3 regions of the Pseudoalteromonas apostichopi genome follow, and region 3 is predicted to be linked to each of the others. Evidence: predicted binding sites of a transcription regulator. Region 3 holds the regulator's gene; each other region holds the start of a gene.
The links. The regulator sigma-54, encoded in region 3, starts transcription at its own class of promoters, with help from an activator protein. The targets are predictions, from matches to a motif close to GTTGGCACGNNNNTNGNNT.
Positions count from the first base shown of each region.

Region 1: a site for sigma-54 is predicted at 3,693-3,711, ahead of QUE86_RS12115 (FlgO family outer membrane protein). Genes of this name have one in related genera too.
Region 2: a site for sigma-54 is predicted at 1,740-1,758, ahead of glnA (glutamate--ammonia ligase). Genes of this name have one in related genera too.

Region 1 covers NZ_AP028065.1:2,682,297-2,687,352, reverse strand. The annotation lists gene nhaD (sodium:proton antiporter NhaD) at 1-198, shown strand, start outside; gene QUE86_RS12135 (zinc-binding dehydrogenase) at 386-1,450, shown strand; tRNA gene QUE86_RS12130 (tRNA-Arg) at 1,478-1,552, opposite strand; gene QUE86_RS12125 (FlgO family outer membrane protein) at 1,721-2,374, opposite strand; gene QUE86_RS12120 (FlgO family outer membrane protein) at 2,378-3,052, opposite strand; gene QUE86_RS12115 (FlgO family outer membrane protein) at 3,067-3,660, opposite strand; gene QUE86_RS12110 (SPOR domain-containing protein) at 3,884-4,288, opposite strand; gene QUE86_RS12105 (SPOR domain-containing protein) at 4,361-4,924, opposite strand.
Region 2 covers NZ_AP028065.1:1,921,314-1,926,369, forward strand. The annotation lists gene QUE86_RS08600 (DUF4124 domain-containing protein) at 1-144, opposite strand, end outside; gene glnA (glutamate--ammonia ligase) at 278-1,684, opposite strand; gene typA (translational GTPase TypA) at 2,192-4,015, shown strand; gene QUE86_RS08615 (BLUF domain-containing protein) at 4,529-4,954, shown strand; gene QUE86_RS08620 (MBL fold metallo-hydrolase) at 4,970-5,056, opposite strand, start outside.
Region 3 covers NZ_AP028065.1:2,170,726-2,175,781, reverse strand. The annotation lists gene lptA (lipopolysaccharide transport periplasmic protein LptA) at 1-344, shown strand, start outside; gene lptB (LPS export ABC transporter ATP-binding protein) at 341-1,066, shown strand; gene QUE86_RS09770 (RNA polymerase factor sigma-54) at 1,184-2,680, shown strand; gene hpf (ribosome hibernation promoting factor) at 2,708-2,995, shown strand; gene ptsN (PTS IIA-like nitrogen regulatory protein PtsN) at 2,999-3,451, shown strand; gene rapZ (RNase adapter RapZ) at 3,452-4,297, shown strand; gene QUE86_RS09750 (HPr family phosphocarrier protein) at 4,313-4,585, shown strand; gene mgtE (magnesium transporter) at 4,797-5,056, shown strand, end outside.

The DNA of each region.
Region 1 (5,056 bases), 510 kb from region 3:
TGGCTGCTTATCACCTTAACAGCAGGTATAGGTGGCAGCCTGTTATCAATTGGCTCTGCAGCTGGGGTTGCACTTATGGGTCAAGCAAGAGGGATTTACACATTTAATAGTCATTTAAAATGGTCGCCAGTCATTTTACTCGGTTACTTTGCAGGCGTATTAACTCATTTATATCTCAATACTGCCTACTTCAGCTAAACCTCTGTAATGTTAAAGTTAAAACCCTAATCGTTTTTAGGGTTTTAACTTTAAACACTCCACAATGAGCGGTTTATAAACAGCAATGTCGCAATAAGCGGTGTTTTTGTCGCAAAAAGTCAAGATTAAGGCAGGTACTTTACTTTAGTCTAATAATTCACAAATAAGGTGAATTGAGGACACACATATGAGCCAAATGAATTCTGTTGCCATGCAAAATGGCAAGTTGCATGTAAAACAAATTGATATTCCCACTCCTGGACCCGGCCAAGTACTCGTAAAAAGCCTAGCTTGCGGTATTTGCGGTTCAGATATTCATATTACACGCCACACCAGTGATGTATTCGATATCTATAAAAACCTTGGCATCATGGCAAAAGATGCTGGCGATGACCAAGAAGTGTTATTGGGCCATGAATATGCGGCAGAAATCGTCAGCTACGGCCCAAATACCAAAGGCGAACTTGCTAAAGGAACCCGTGTAACCTCAGTGCCAATCTTACTCTCTGCTGGCGGTGCTGGCGTAGGTGTAACTCCAGGGCTGTATGGTGCCTATTCTGAATACTTTATCGTTGATGAAGCCTTGTTGTTACCTATTCCTGATGCAGTTCCATCAGAAGCGGCAGCCATTACAGAACCACTTGCTGTTGGCCTGCATGCAGTGAACCGCGCACAAATGCATAATGATGATGTTGCAATCGTAGTTGGTTGTGGCCCAATTGGCCTTGCCGCGATTGCCGCATTAAAGTTACAAGGCGTAAAACACATCGTTGCCTCTGATCCGCAAGAAAGCAAAAAACAAATTGCCCTTGAATTTGGCGCTACTGAATATGTTAACCCTATGGCGGATGATGAAGTGGCTAAAGCCGCTGTGCTTGCAGGTAGCAACAAGGTAGTTATTTTTGAATGCGCCGGTGTCAGCCGCTTATTAAACGACTACATTTTACGTGCGCCAGCAAAAGCAAAAATCATTGTAACAGGTGTACATACTGCACCACTTAACGTTAATTTTGCCTATGCAACTGTCAAAGAGTTAGACCTTATTTTCTCTTATTACTATCAACCAGAAGAATTTGCTCAATCACTCGAGAACATCGCTTCAGGTAAAATTGCATGGCAAAAAATGCGCACAGGAAAAGTCGGCATCGACGGCGTACAAGGTGCCTTTGATACCTTGTTTAAACCAAACGACCATATCAAAATCATCATTGAACCATGGCGCACAGGTGAGCTTGAAAAAGTAACGGGTTAATTAAGCTTAGGGGGTGCTGAGGTAACTTGGTAGCCCCTACAGGAATCGAACCTGTAACTGCCCCTTAGGAGGGGGCCGTTATATCCATTTAACTAAGAGGCCACTCAAAAGCTGAGGGATTGCTTGTAACTTGTAACTTGTAACTTGTAACTTGTAACTTGTAACTTGTAACTTGTAACTTGTAACTAAAATTATAACGGTCTAAGGCTTTGCTAATCAAGGAGAATAAACCAATCGACTCGAGAATAGCCGATTGGTGTAATGCAAGAGCTAATTAACGCTAGCTGTTGCAGATTGGATTGACTCATTTTTTAGCACAAAATACGGGATCACTTTTTGTGCGCTGGCAATAACAAGTTTTGAGTTTAAATTAATCACTCGAGCATTCACTTCAACGCCGTTAGGGCGATATATAAGCGTGCCTGTAAGTACATGGCTGGCAATGCGACGCTCGGCTAACTCTTCTATATCACGCGACATCACAAAATCACCACGTGAGGTCACACTAATTACATCCATCGCTTTAAAATCAACAACCCCAAAGCCAAATTTCTGCAGCTGGTGCAGCATTGTTTCCGATAGTTGATTACCAAGTTGAGAGCTGGTTTTTAAGCTTGCATCTAAATCGACAAAAGAAGTAATAGCAATTCCTAACTCACTTTCTTGTTGCATAGTATCAACTAACTCAAGCGCCATTTGCTCGACATAATTTACAACTGTTTTATGATGTTGATATGGCACAAATAGACGATGGTTAGCGTTATCCTGCTGCATGTCGTTTTGTTCAACTGCTTGCAGCATAGCAACGTAATCTAACTGACCATTTGCTGAAGCCTGTGCGTTTTTCGGCTCTGCTGATTGCTCTGGCAGCAATTGGCAGCCGGATAGCGCGAGCGTTAACGATGCTAAGATAAAACCTTTCATAGCTTACTCACTTGCTTGTTTTAGTGTAATACCATCACTACGGTTGGTGCTATCAAGGGCATCAACCACTGATTGCGGGATAAAACCCTGCGCTGACCCTACAACCGCTTTACTTGCTAAGCCAACAATACGGGCATTAACGAGCACACCACTTTGATGATTAACCAAAGTACCTGCCAATACATAATTAAAATTTTGATCTTGGCTTAGCTCTAAATAATCACGACTGAAAACATAGTCACCACTTGGCGTGACACGCATATAATCAGTAGTTTTAAAGTCAATGACAGGTACACCAAATGCGTGCAGTTCATGAATGAAACTTTCGGCAATTTGATTACCTAGCAAATTCGTTGAGTTGTAATCAGCATCAAGGTACACAAAACTTGAAACAGCAACCGGCGTGGTATCGCTAACATATTGCAAATTTTCAACTAAGTCTTGCATGATGCCACGCACATAATGATTAATATTTTTACGCGTTGGTGCAGCGGTAAAAGTGCTGTTGTTCATCACCGCCTTATTAGTTTGGAACACACTGTCGTTACTATGCGGCGCGGCGACTTCTCTTTGCGCAGTTAACTGAGGCTCATTATCATGCTGTGTTGCATCACCTGTTAACATCGAAGAGCAACCAAAGCCTAAAGGCAAACATAAAGTTAAAATTAAACGTTTCATTAAATGAGTTCCTCTTAATATTCGCTTCGATACAACTGGCCATCACGCTGCTGAACTTTTTCAGCTCCCCACATGACATTAATGGGGATCTCGGTGCTTGCTGCTGACACTATTCGCAGATCTTTGGTATTTACCAATCGGGCGTTAACTATGTAGGCATGTTGTTGCCGCGTCAGTGTGCCGGTAATAACAAAGTCAATATTCTGACGTTGACGTAAGGTATTTACATCACGACTAAGTACACTATCGGCCGATTGCTGCAAATTTAAAGTATTTTCTAACCGATACTCGATAGTATGAAAACCAAGCTGAGTAAATTGCGTTAATAAACTTTCTTGAATTTGCTGACTTAAGCCACTGCCCTGATCTTCTGCTAAATCAGTTCCTAAGCCATCAGCCATATAAAAACTGGTAACAGCAATACGAGCATTACCTTTATAAGGGCCTTGAATACGGCTCAGCTGACTGCTTAAATCAGCAACATATTGATGCACCGTATATGGTGCCATTGGCGATTTTGGGGTTTCTCTAGGGGGCGCACTTTGTGGCTCTTCAGTTAAGCTACAACCCACCAACACTAAAAAAACTGAATAAAATAACAGGCGCATAATTGCCATCCTCACTAAACTTAGTAAGTACAAAGCAATAATTATGCCTAAGTATTATTATTTGCTAGATATAGCTAGATAATAGTGAAGCAAGAAACTCTGTGATTAAAGGAAGTAAGCCGCTTTGTAATGGATCTGTTTTAAGTTATTAATCGCTACTCAGACTGAGTATGTGAGGTTGTTAAAACAGGAATAGCAAAGTTAGTTGACGCAAAAGCAGTAGCTACAGCACCTGTCCAACAAAAGGAGCTGTCACACAAGTCTGCCCTAGCTTTTTTACTATTTCACAAAATGCAGTAGCTTGAGTATAGTTTGTAAATGGACCAGCTCTTAGTCCATACACGGTTACGCCTTTGTGCTCACGCTTTTTAAAACGAAAATCCAGGCCATGCAAAACATCAGGGTAGTCTCGCTTTAGCTCTAATACACGGTGACTTACTTTTGTCGGTGTTAAATATAAACCTAATTGCACGCCCGGTTCTACTGCTTTGGTTGCTGCAATAGCTGCGCTTTGTGAATGCGTAAATGGTTGCTCAGGCTGGCTATGCTCTTGGCTCATCATACAGGCTGTTAAAACAGTTAAGCTGATAGCTATCAATAGGTTTTTAGAAAAAATAGAAAAATGCATGATTACGTCGATTCTCAAAAACAGGCTTAAAACATAGCAATAAAAATGCCACCTTTAGAATGAACTTTAACCCTAAAAATATATTCGGTTGTCAGTGTAGTTACCAACCCAGCAATCAATTCCTTGCCGCTTAATAGCCTCACAATCGGCTTTGGCATTTTTCAAGTACTTATAACGGCCAAACTTAAGGCGATAATAAGTATGCTCATTTACTTTAGCAACTTCGATATTAAGTATCGGTTTTCCTTGGAAGATATTCGGCGCACGCTTAACCATTTTTTTAAATGAATAGGCAAGGCTTTGTTCTGATTCAACAGACATAAGCTGTAAAGCAAAACTGTAATTGTGCTCAGGAAACTCCGTTTTGTTTGATGACTCAGAGACAGAGTTGAGATCGATATCTTGAATCTGCTTAACATTTTCAACTGATTTATAGTTTATTGCTGCTTTATCTGGGCTCGTTTGAATTAGTACACTAAAAGTATCTGATTGCTTAAACGCTTTGTTAAAAAGGTAAGTAATATTAATATTTTTATTTTTAAGAATAGAAGGCAATGGGTTATTACTACAGCCAGCTACAGCTAGTAACACCATCAGGTATAAACTGTAACGCAAAGACTTTAAGTAACATTTCATAATCAGGATTCTTTAAAGTACCATTAAAATTAGCTTCTTATTAAAAGAAGAGCATATTGTTAGTACTTACCTGTACATCAACACTTAAAAGATAATTTGAGATATAAAACGTAACCACTAACGTATTAACGT
Region 2 (5,056 bases), 250 kb from region 3:
TACTTCGATAGCACCAGGTCGCGGTGTATCAGAAAATACTAAAACGCCGTTCTTATCTTTCCAAGAATATACTTTTTGCGCTGCGCTATAGCCAAAAAAGCTTATAAAAATCAGCAATAATACTAATAAAGTTGTGCTTTTCACCCTGCAACCCTGCATTTTTTATTTAAATAAAACTGTAGAGTAGAACCCGCTCAATTACCATTAAAAAAGCCCGCAAAGCGGGCTTGAGAACACACATTTATTATCTTTCAGATAATTCTGATACAGCGTTAAATTAAACGCTGTAGTACATTTCGAACTCAACTGGGTGAGTTGTCATGTTAAGCTTTTCAACTTCTTGGCTCTTAAGAGCAATGTAAGCATCGATTAGGTCATCAGTGAACACACCACCTTGAGTTAAGAACTCACGGTCAGCGTCTAGTGATGCAAGTGCTTCAGATAAAGAAGATGCAACTTGTGGGATCTCAGCAGCTTCTTCAGCAGGTAGATCGTACAAGTCTTTGTCCATTGCATCGCCAGGGTGGATCTTGTTTTTGATACCGTCAAGGCCCGCCATAAGCATTGCTGAGAATGCTAAGTATGGGTTTGCTGTTGGATCAGGGAAACGAATTTCGATACGACGTGCTTTTGCAGACGGTACCACTGGAATACGGATTGAAGCAGAACGGTTACGTGCAGAGTATGCAAGCATTACTGGTGCTTCGAAGCCTGGAACTAGGCGCTTGTATGAGTTAGTAGACGCGTTAGCAAATGCGTTGATTGCTTTAGCGTGCTTGATGATACCACCGATGTAGTAAAGAGCTTCTTCAGAAAGGCCAGCGTATTTGTCACCAGCGAAGATGTTTACACCATCTTTACCTAAAGATTGGTGACAGTGCATACCTGAACCGTTATCACCTACAATTGGCTTAGGCATGAAAGTCGCTGTTTTACCATATAAGTGAGCCATGTTATGGATAACATATTTCATCTCTTGGATTTCGTCAGCTTTTAATACCATTGTATTGAAGCGCGTTGCGATTTCATTTTGACCTGCAGTTGCTACTTCATGGTGGTGAGCTTCTACAACTTGACCAAGTTCTTCAAGAACTAAACAAGTTGCTGAACGCCAGTCTTGTGATGAATCAACAGGTGAACACGGGAAGTAACCGCCTTTAACTCCTGGACGGTGACCCATGTTGCCACCTTCGTAATCTTTATCTGAGTTCCAAGCTGCTTCTACAGAATCGATTTTATACATAGAACCAGACATGTCTGATTTGTACTTAACATCGTCAAATAGGAAGAATTCTGGTTCAGGGCCGAATAACACAGTGTCAGCAATACCTGTAGAACGCATGTATTCTTCAGCGCGTTTTGCAACAGAGCGCGGGTCACGCTCGTAACCTTGAAGTGTTGAAGGCTCAACTACGTCACAACGTATGATTAGTGTAGCTTCTTCAGAAAACGGGTCCATTTTCGCAGACTCAGGCACAGGCATAAGTACCATGTCTGATTCATTAATACCTTTCCAACCAGCAATTGAAGAACCGTCAAACATTTTGCCGTCTTCGAAGAAATCTTCATCAATTTGGTGATGAGGAATAGAAACATGCTGTTCTTTACCTTTGGTATCAGTAAAGCGTAAATCAATGAACTTAACGTCATTTTCTTTGATAAAATCTAAAACCGATTGTGACATGTGTCCTCCAATTGTTGGGTTTTATTTTTGCTGCATTATTGCTTTTCGCTATTGTAAGCTGGTTTCGTGCCATGTTTTTAACACATTGTTTAGGCTTATAAAAATAAACACGGCTCAGTTTTGTTAACTCTTCAAGCACCAAGTTGGTGCATAAAAAGTTCATTGTGGTGCATAAAAAGTGCAACCTTATTTTTGCACAATTATTGCGCGTGCCAATTTTTCTGCTACGAACACGATTTAGTGCCAAAATATGGTTCAAAAACTAAATTTTCGCCAGTTTTGCGTTCAGATTCACTTTAATTTTCATAAATTTGTCATTTATAAAACAGATACTTATAAAAAGCCTGAAGAAAGTTTATAAATTTATATTGGATAAACTTTCATCCATGCCATTATTAAGGGATAATATGCGCCCTTTTAAATCCTATGCTGGGACATCTGGTGAAAACGCAGGTGACTGCGTAGATCTTGCAGGATCAATGAGATTCAATTTCTCTGAGAAAAAATATGAGCATCGAAAAGTTAAGAAATATAGCGATTATCGCCCACGTTGACCACGGTAAAACAACTTTGGTTGATAAACTGCTTGAGCAATCAGGCACATTAGAAACGCGCGGCGGTAACGAAGAGCGCGTAATGGACTCAAACGACATTGAGAAAGAGCGTGGTATTACCATTTTAGCTAAGAACACAGCTATTTCTTGGAACGACTACCATATCAATATCGTAGACACCCCAGGACACGCCGACTTCGGTGGTGAAGTAGAGCGCGTACTTTCGATGGCTGACTCAGTATTACTACTTGTTGATGCTCAAGAAGGTCCAATGCCGCAAACGCGTTTCGTAACGCAAAAAGCATTCGCACAAGGTTTAACGCCGATTGTTGTTATCAACAAAATCGACAAACCAGGTGCACGTCCTGACTGGGTTATGGACCAAGTTTTCGATTTATTCGATAACCTAGGTGCAACTGACGAACAGTTAGACTTTAAAGTAATCTATGCATCAGCGATCAACGGCTGGGCAACAATGGATTTAGACGAGCCATCAGATAACATGGAACCAATGTTCAAGATGATCGTTGACGAAGTATCTCCACCGGATGCAGATCCTGAAGGTGCTTTCCAAATGCAAATTTCTCAGCTTGACTACAACTCATACATCGGTGTTATCGGTGTAGGTCGTATCAAGCGTGGTACTGTTCGTCCTAACCAACAAGTAACAATTGTTAGTGCAGACGGTACTAAGCGTAACGGTAAAGTTGGCCAAGTAATGAGCTACTTAGGCCTTGAGCGTCATGAAGCAGAATCTGCAGGCGCGGGTGACATCATTGCTATCACAGGTCTTGGTGAGCTGAAAATCTCAGACACTATCTGTGATGTAAATACCGTTGAAGCATTACCACCGCTAAGCGTTGATGAGCCTACAGTAACAATGACGTTCTCTGTAAACACATCACCATTTGCTGGTAAAGAAGGTAAATTCGTAACTTCACGTAACATCCTTGAGCGTTTACAAGCTGAGCTTGTACACAACGTAGCACTACGTGTTGAAGAAACTGACAATCCAGATAGCTTCCGTGTTTCTGGTCGTGGTGAGTTACACTTAGGTATCTTAATCGAGAACATGCGTCGTGAAGGTTACGAGCTTGCGGTTTCTCGTCCACAAGTAATCCTTCGTGAAGTTGATGGTCAAAAAGAAGAGCCATACGAAACACTTACAATCGACTGTCAAGAAGAGCACCAAGGTTCTATCATGGAACAAATTGGTCTTCGTAAGGGTGAACTAACAGACATGTCTCCAGATGGTAAAGGCCGTGTACGTATGGACTTTATGATCCCAAGCCGTGGCTTAATTGGTTTCCAAACTGAATTCATGACATTAACGTCTGGTTCTGGTCTTCTTTACCACACATTCGATCACTACGGTCCACATAAAGGCGGTACTATCGGTGCGCGTAAGAATGGTGTAATGATTGCAAACGCAACAGGTAAAGCACTTACTAACGCATTATTCAACTTACAAGACCGCGGTAAGTTATTCATCGGTCACGGTGTTGAAGTTTACGAAGGTATGGTTATCGGTATCCACAGCCGTGATAACGACCTAACAGTAAACGCACTTAAAGGTAAGCAACTTACTAACGTTCGTGCATCTGGTACAGATGAAGCACAAACGTTAACACCACCACTTAACTATACGCTTGAACAAGCGATTGAATTCATCGATGATGATGAGTTAGTGGAAGTTACACCTCAGAGCATCCGTATTCGTAAACGTCACTTAACTGAAAGTGAGCGTAAACGTGCGAGTCGTGCAGCTAAAGACTAATAAGGTCTTTTAGTTTTTCAAAATTAAAACCGCCGTATTGAAAAATACGGCGGTTTTTTGTTGTATGATTAGCCGTCAGCCGTCAGCCGTCAGCCGTCAGCCGTCAGCCGTCAGCCGTCAGCCGTCAGCCGTCAGCCGTCAGCCGTCAGCCGTCAGATCGCAAGTGACTTACACTATGTGTCGCAACTAATGTCCCAACCTGAGTGGGATGGTAATCCTGACCTTGATATTACTTTTCTTGTTGGCGTAATATTTCGTACCACAGTGATTAATGTTTTATCGCTACCTACAGGAATTTTAGGAAAATATTTCCATAACAAAGTTAATGCCACTGGAATTTAGCCTAAGCTCATTCACTAGGAGTGAATTGTTCCAACATTGCTATTAGAGCTATAGCTTTGCTTATTTTTTGTATTTCTAACCTAACTATTTAGTTTAATGAGCAACTCGCAACTTTTTACTAACCCCCCCACTTGTACTATCTTTTCTAAATCTACCTTGCAGGAGAGTAAGATGTATTTAGTTAGACTGATTTACACAAGTGAAATTAGCGATGGATTTGGACCTAATGACATCGAAAATATTCTAGAGAAAGCTAAACAGAATAATGCTAAATGTAATGTAACAGGGCTACTTTGTTTTAATAGTTCTCATTTTATGCAATGCCTCGAAGGGTCACGGAAAGCAGTGAATGAGACTTATCATCGTATTCTTAATGACAAGCGTCATCGTAAAATTATCATGCTGAATTATTGTGAAATTTATGAAAGGGAATTTGAAAATTGGTCTATGGGTTATATTCCTTACACTAAACAAGTAAGCCCTATTAATCTTAAATATTCAGGGACCAGCGAATTTAACCCATTAGCCATGTCTGCAGGAAGCGCGCATAAACTTATGCTAGCTTTACGTGACTCATTGCTCAAACATACGATGTAATGCTTGCAGGTGTCACTACAGTGACACTTGCTCGCCTTCATTTAATATGTAAAGAGGAACTTGGCTGTTCATCTGCTTTTGCATATGTAGTAATCTCAATAA
Region 3 (5,056 bases):
GTATTACAGCAGAACGTCTTGAAGCACACGGCGGTGATACCGAAGGTACAGTAGAGCTAATTATTGCAACAGGCAAACCAGCTTACTTCGAAGAAAAACAAACGGATGGTTCCGTAATGAGCGCCAGTGCTGAAGAAGTTCGTTATGATGTTGCGAAACGCTTCTTAACCTTAAACGGTGAAGCTGAAGTTACCCAAGCTGGTCAAAAAGTAACAGCGAAAAGCATTACCTATGATATGGCTCAGCAGCTTATCAGTGCTGAAAAAGACGAAAACTCATCAGATCGTGTACACACTATTTTAGTACCTGTTGAAAATAAAAAAGACAATAAAGGCCAACCATGAGCACATTAAAAGCAGAGCTTTTAGCTAAGAGCTACAAAGGCCGCCAAGTGGTTAAAAATGTCGGTCTGGAAGTTGAAGCTGGCAGTATTGTTGGCTTGCTTGGCCCAAATGGTGCTGGTAAAACCACGACTTTTTACATGATTGTAGGCCTAGTTCCGAGCGACAAAGGTAAAATTAGCATCGATGATAACGATATTACCCTTTTGCCAATGCACAGCCGTGCGAGGTTGGGTATTGGTTATCTACCGCAAGAATCTTCGATTTTTCGAAAGTTAACAGTTTACCAAAACTTGATGGCTATTTTAGAGACTCGTAAAGATCTAAATAAAACCACGCGGGAAGAAACTCTAAATAGCTTATTAGATGAATTTAGCATCCAACACATCCGTGATAGTCAAGGTATGGCGCTATCTGGTGGTGAACGTCGCCGCGTTGAAATTGCTCGCGCATTAGCCGCTAATCCTAAATTTATCCTTTTAGATGAGCCTTTTGCTGGTGTTGATCCAATTTCAGTGTTAGATATAAAGAAAATTATTGAGCACCTAAAAAATCGTGGTATTGGTGTACTAATTACTGACCATAATGTTCGAGAAACCCTTGATGTTTGTGAAAAAGCCTACATTGTTTCTCATGGGGAGCTAATTGCATCAGGCACACCTGAGCACGTATTAGCTGACCAAACTGTACGCGATGTTTATCTAGGCGAGCAATTTAGGCTGTAACCATTACGCCACCGACTAGAGCATCTGCTAGACTTATAACAATGACAATAAATCGATAATAACTTAACTGTCTTTGCACAGTTATCGATAACTTAAAAAAAGGATTGTTAGGGATACATGAGGCAATCATTACAGCTGCGCATGGGCCAGCAACTTACAATGACTCCACAACTGCAACAAGCTATTCGTTTGTTGCAGCTCAGTACATTGGATCTCCAACAAGAAATTCAAGAGGCGCTAGATAGTAACCCTTTACTTGAAGTGGAAGAAGCGGATTACAACGAAGAAAGCATCGGCAAAAATGAGCAAAAAGCTGAATCTGACGATGTGCAAGTCAGCGCTTCTGCAGACGAAGCACCTAGCGAATATGAACAAGAAAGCAGTGATGCTCTAAATAAAGACACTGTAAGTGACGATTTAGCCATGGATGTTACATGGGATGAGTACATGAGTGCCGCTCCATCAACATCATCAGGGCCAATGCCAGAAGATGAATCTATTTATCAAGGTGCATCGACCGAAACCCTTCACGAATACCTTATGTGGCAATTACAGCTCACTCCCTTTAGTCCGACTGATGAAGCGATTGCTGTGGCAATTGTTGAGGCTATCGATGACTCTGGTATTTTAACGGTAAGCTGTGAAGATATCGTCGAGAGCTTTAATCAAAATAGTGATGAAGAAGAAATCGAACTTGATGAAGTCGAAGCGGTCCTAAAGAGAATTCAATTGTTTGATCCTGTCGGTATTGGGGCGCGTAGTTTACAGGAATGCCTGTGTATTCAACTTCGCCAATTCGATGCAAACACGCCATATTTAGCTGAAACTAAAATGGTTTTATCTGAGCATATCGAATTATTAGCGAGTCGCGACTATCGAACTTTGATGAAAAAGACTAAGCTTAAAGAAAATGAGCTTAAAGAAGTAATGACGCTAATTCACAGCTTAAACCCTAAGCCTGCGGATAGCATAGTACGCGAAGAGTCTGAGTACGTCATACCTGATGTATCAGTGAAAAAAGTAAAAGGTCGCTGGGTGGTTGAGTTAAACCCAGATAGTATGCCAAAGATTAGAGTGAACAGCCAATATGCGGCTATGTCTCGCTCTGTTAAATCAAGTAGCGACAGCCAATTTATTCGCTCTCACTTACAAGAAGCAAAGTGGTTTATTAAGAGCTTAGAAAGCCGTAACGATACACTATTAAAAGTGACCAACTGTATCGTTCAACAACAACAAGCTTTCTTTGAGCATGGCCCAGAAGCAATGAAGCCGATGGTGCTAAATGATGTTGCTGAAATGGTCGAAATGCATGAATCGACGATTTCACGAGTAACAACGCAAAAATATATGCATACCCCTAGGGGTATTTTTGAGTTGAAATATTTCTTCTCAAGCCATGTCAGCACTGAAAATGGTGGTGAGTGTTCTTCAACAGCAATACGCGCTTTAATCAAGAAGTTAGTCGCTGCAGAAAACTCGGCTAAACCATTGAGTGATAGCAAAATTGCAGATATATTGGCTGAGCAAGGAATTAAAGTAGCTAGACGTACAATTGCAAAATATCGTGAGTCTCTAGCAATACCTCCGTCTAATCAGCGTAAGAGTTTGATTTAGACGTTTTACATAGAAGGAAAAATGCTTATGCAACTAAATTTAACTGGTCGTCATGTAGAAATCACTGATTCATTAAGAGACTATGTAAACACCAAGTTTGCGAAACTAGAAAGGCATTTTGACCATATTAATAATGTTCATGTCATTCTAGATGTAGAAAAATTAAGCCAAAAAGCAGAAGCAACTTTACATGTAAACGGAGGCGAATTGTTCGCTTCTACAGAACATCAAGATATGTACGCAGCCATTGACTCGTTGATCGATAAGCTTGATCGCCAAGTCATTAAACACAAAGAGAAATTAGCTCGACATTAAATTATGAAACTAAGTTCACTTACTAATCAGGACTGCAGCAAAGCTGCGGTCCTTTTTAATAGCAAAAAAAGAATTCTTGAATATATCAGCGAACTGGCTCACCAGCAGCTTCCTCATTTATCTCAACAAGATATCCTAAATGCTTTACTCAACCGAGAGAAGCTAGGTAGCACCGGTATTGGCCGAGGTATTGCTATTCCACATGGCCGAATGAGTGGCGCCGATGAACCTCAGGCGTTTGTCATAGTGAGTGAATCCCCAATCAATTTTGATGCAATTGATAATCGCCCTGTTGACATTTTCGTAGCACTCATCGTACCAGATGGTGACTCTCAGCTTCATCTAAAGACCTTATCAACAATTGCTGATAGACTTAAAGATAAAGAGTTTTGTAAACAGCTGCGTAGTGCTACTACCGATCAGCAACTGTTTCAGGTTATATCAGCAGAGGCATAAATGGAATTAATCATTATCAGCGGTCGCTCAGGCTCAGGTAAATCGGTCGCTTTACGAGTACTTGAAGACTTAGGTTATTATTGCGTTGATAATATTCCAGTCAATTTACTGCCTTCGCTCGTGCGTAGCGTATCAGATAACTACGATAAAATAGCGGTCAGTATTGATGTGCGTAACCTTCCAAAAGAGCAGCAAGAATTTAATGATATTCTTGAGTACCTTCCTGGTTTCGCAAATCCAACACTTTTTTACTTAGACAGTGATGACCAAACCCTGATAAAACGCTTTTCAGAGACTCGTCGTTTACACCCATTATCCATTGATTCTTTGCCACTTGATCTGGCTATTAAACAAGAAAAAGTCTTACTCGATGTGTTGATCACTCGTGCTGATTTTATGATTGATACCACAGATCTCAGTGTTCATCAGTTAGCAGAATCAATTCGCGAAAAGATTTTGGGTAAAAAGGATAAAAAACTGATTATCACTTTTATGTCTTTCGGCTTTAAACACGGTATTCCAAAAGAAGCTGATTACGTATTTGATGCACGTTTTTTACCTAACCCACACTGGGAACCTGATTTAAAGCCGCTAACGGGTCTAGATCAACCAGTAAAAGATTACTTAGCTAGCCACAGCATAGTGCAAAAGTTCACATGGCAAATTCAAACATTTGTACAAACATGGCTACCACATTTAGAGCGTAACAACCGAAGTTACCTTACCATTGCCATTGGTTGTACTGGTGGCCAACATCGCTCTGTTTATTTAGCGCAAACAATTGGTGAGAGTTTTGCTAAAAGCCATGACAATGTAAAAATTCGCCACCGTGAACAAGACATTTAATTAGGCACTATTATAATGCGCGCTGAAGATACCTTTTTAATTCAAAACAAACTCGGCTTACATGCTCGCGCAGCCACTGTTTTAGCCCAATTAGCACTACAATTTGATGCTAAAATTACGCTTTATCAAGACGATAAAGAAGCTGAAGGTGACAGCGTATTGGCGTTAATGCTACTTGAAAGCAGTCAAGGTAAAGAAGTTAGAGTCGTTTGTGAAGGCCCTGATGCTGATGCAGCATTAACTGCAATCGGTGAATTAATCGCACAGCGCTTTCACGAGCAAGAATAGCATTTGCTAAGCCTTCAAGATTTACGGTAAACTTAATTAGGATATTTGAAATTCCCTTTAAATATCCTACTTTTATATCGCTCGCTTTTCTAAGTTGCAAAACTCTTAATAAATTTATCACAGTGCGACGATATCTCTGCAAATACACCACAAAGCAACTATGCTGTATTTGCTCAGCCTATATAAACTTTTTTCAGTTGTAAGGACGCCAATGCCAGAAGCCTTTGAACAAGATTACCCACTACAACAACTCAAACAAGTGACCAAGTCACTCAATAGTGGTCAATTTGTTCAAGTGCGCGGTATGTTAGCCAAAACGGCGCCTTGTGATACAGCCCTTTTACTTGAGTCTTCTCCCCATAAAATTCGTCGTATGCTTTGGCAGCTGGTTGATCCAGATGTGCGTGGTGATGTTCTAGAAGAACTGTCTGAAGATGTACGTCTTGGTATTATTGCGCAGATGGAACCTGA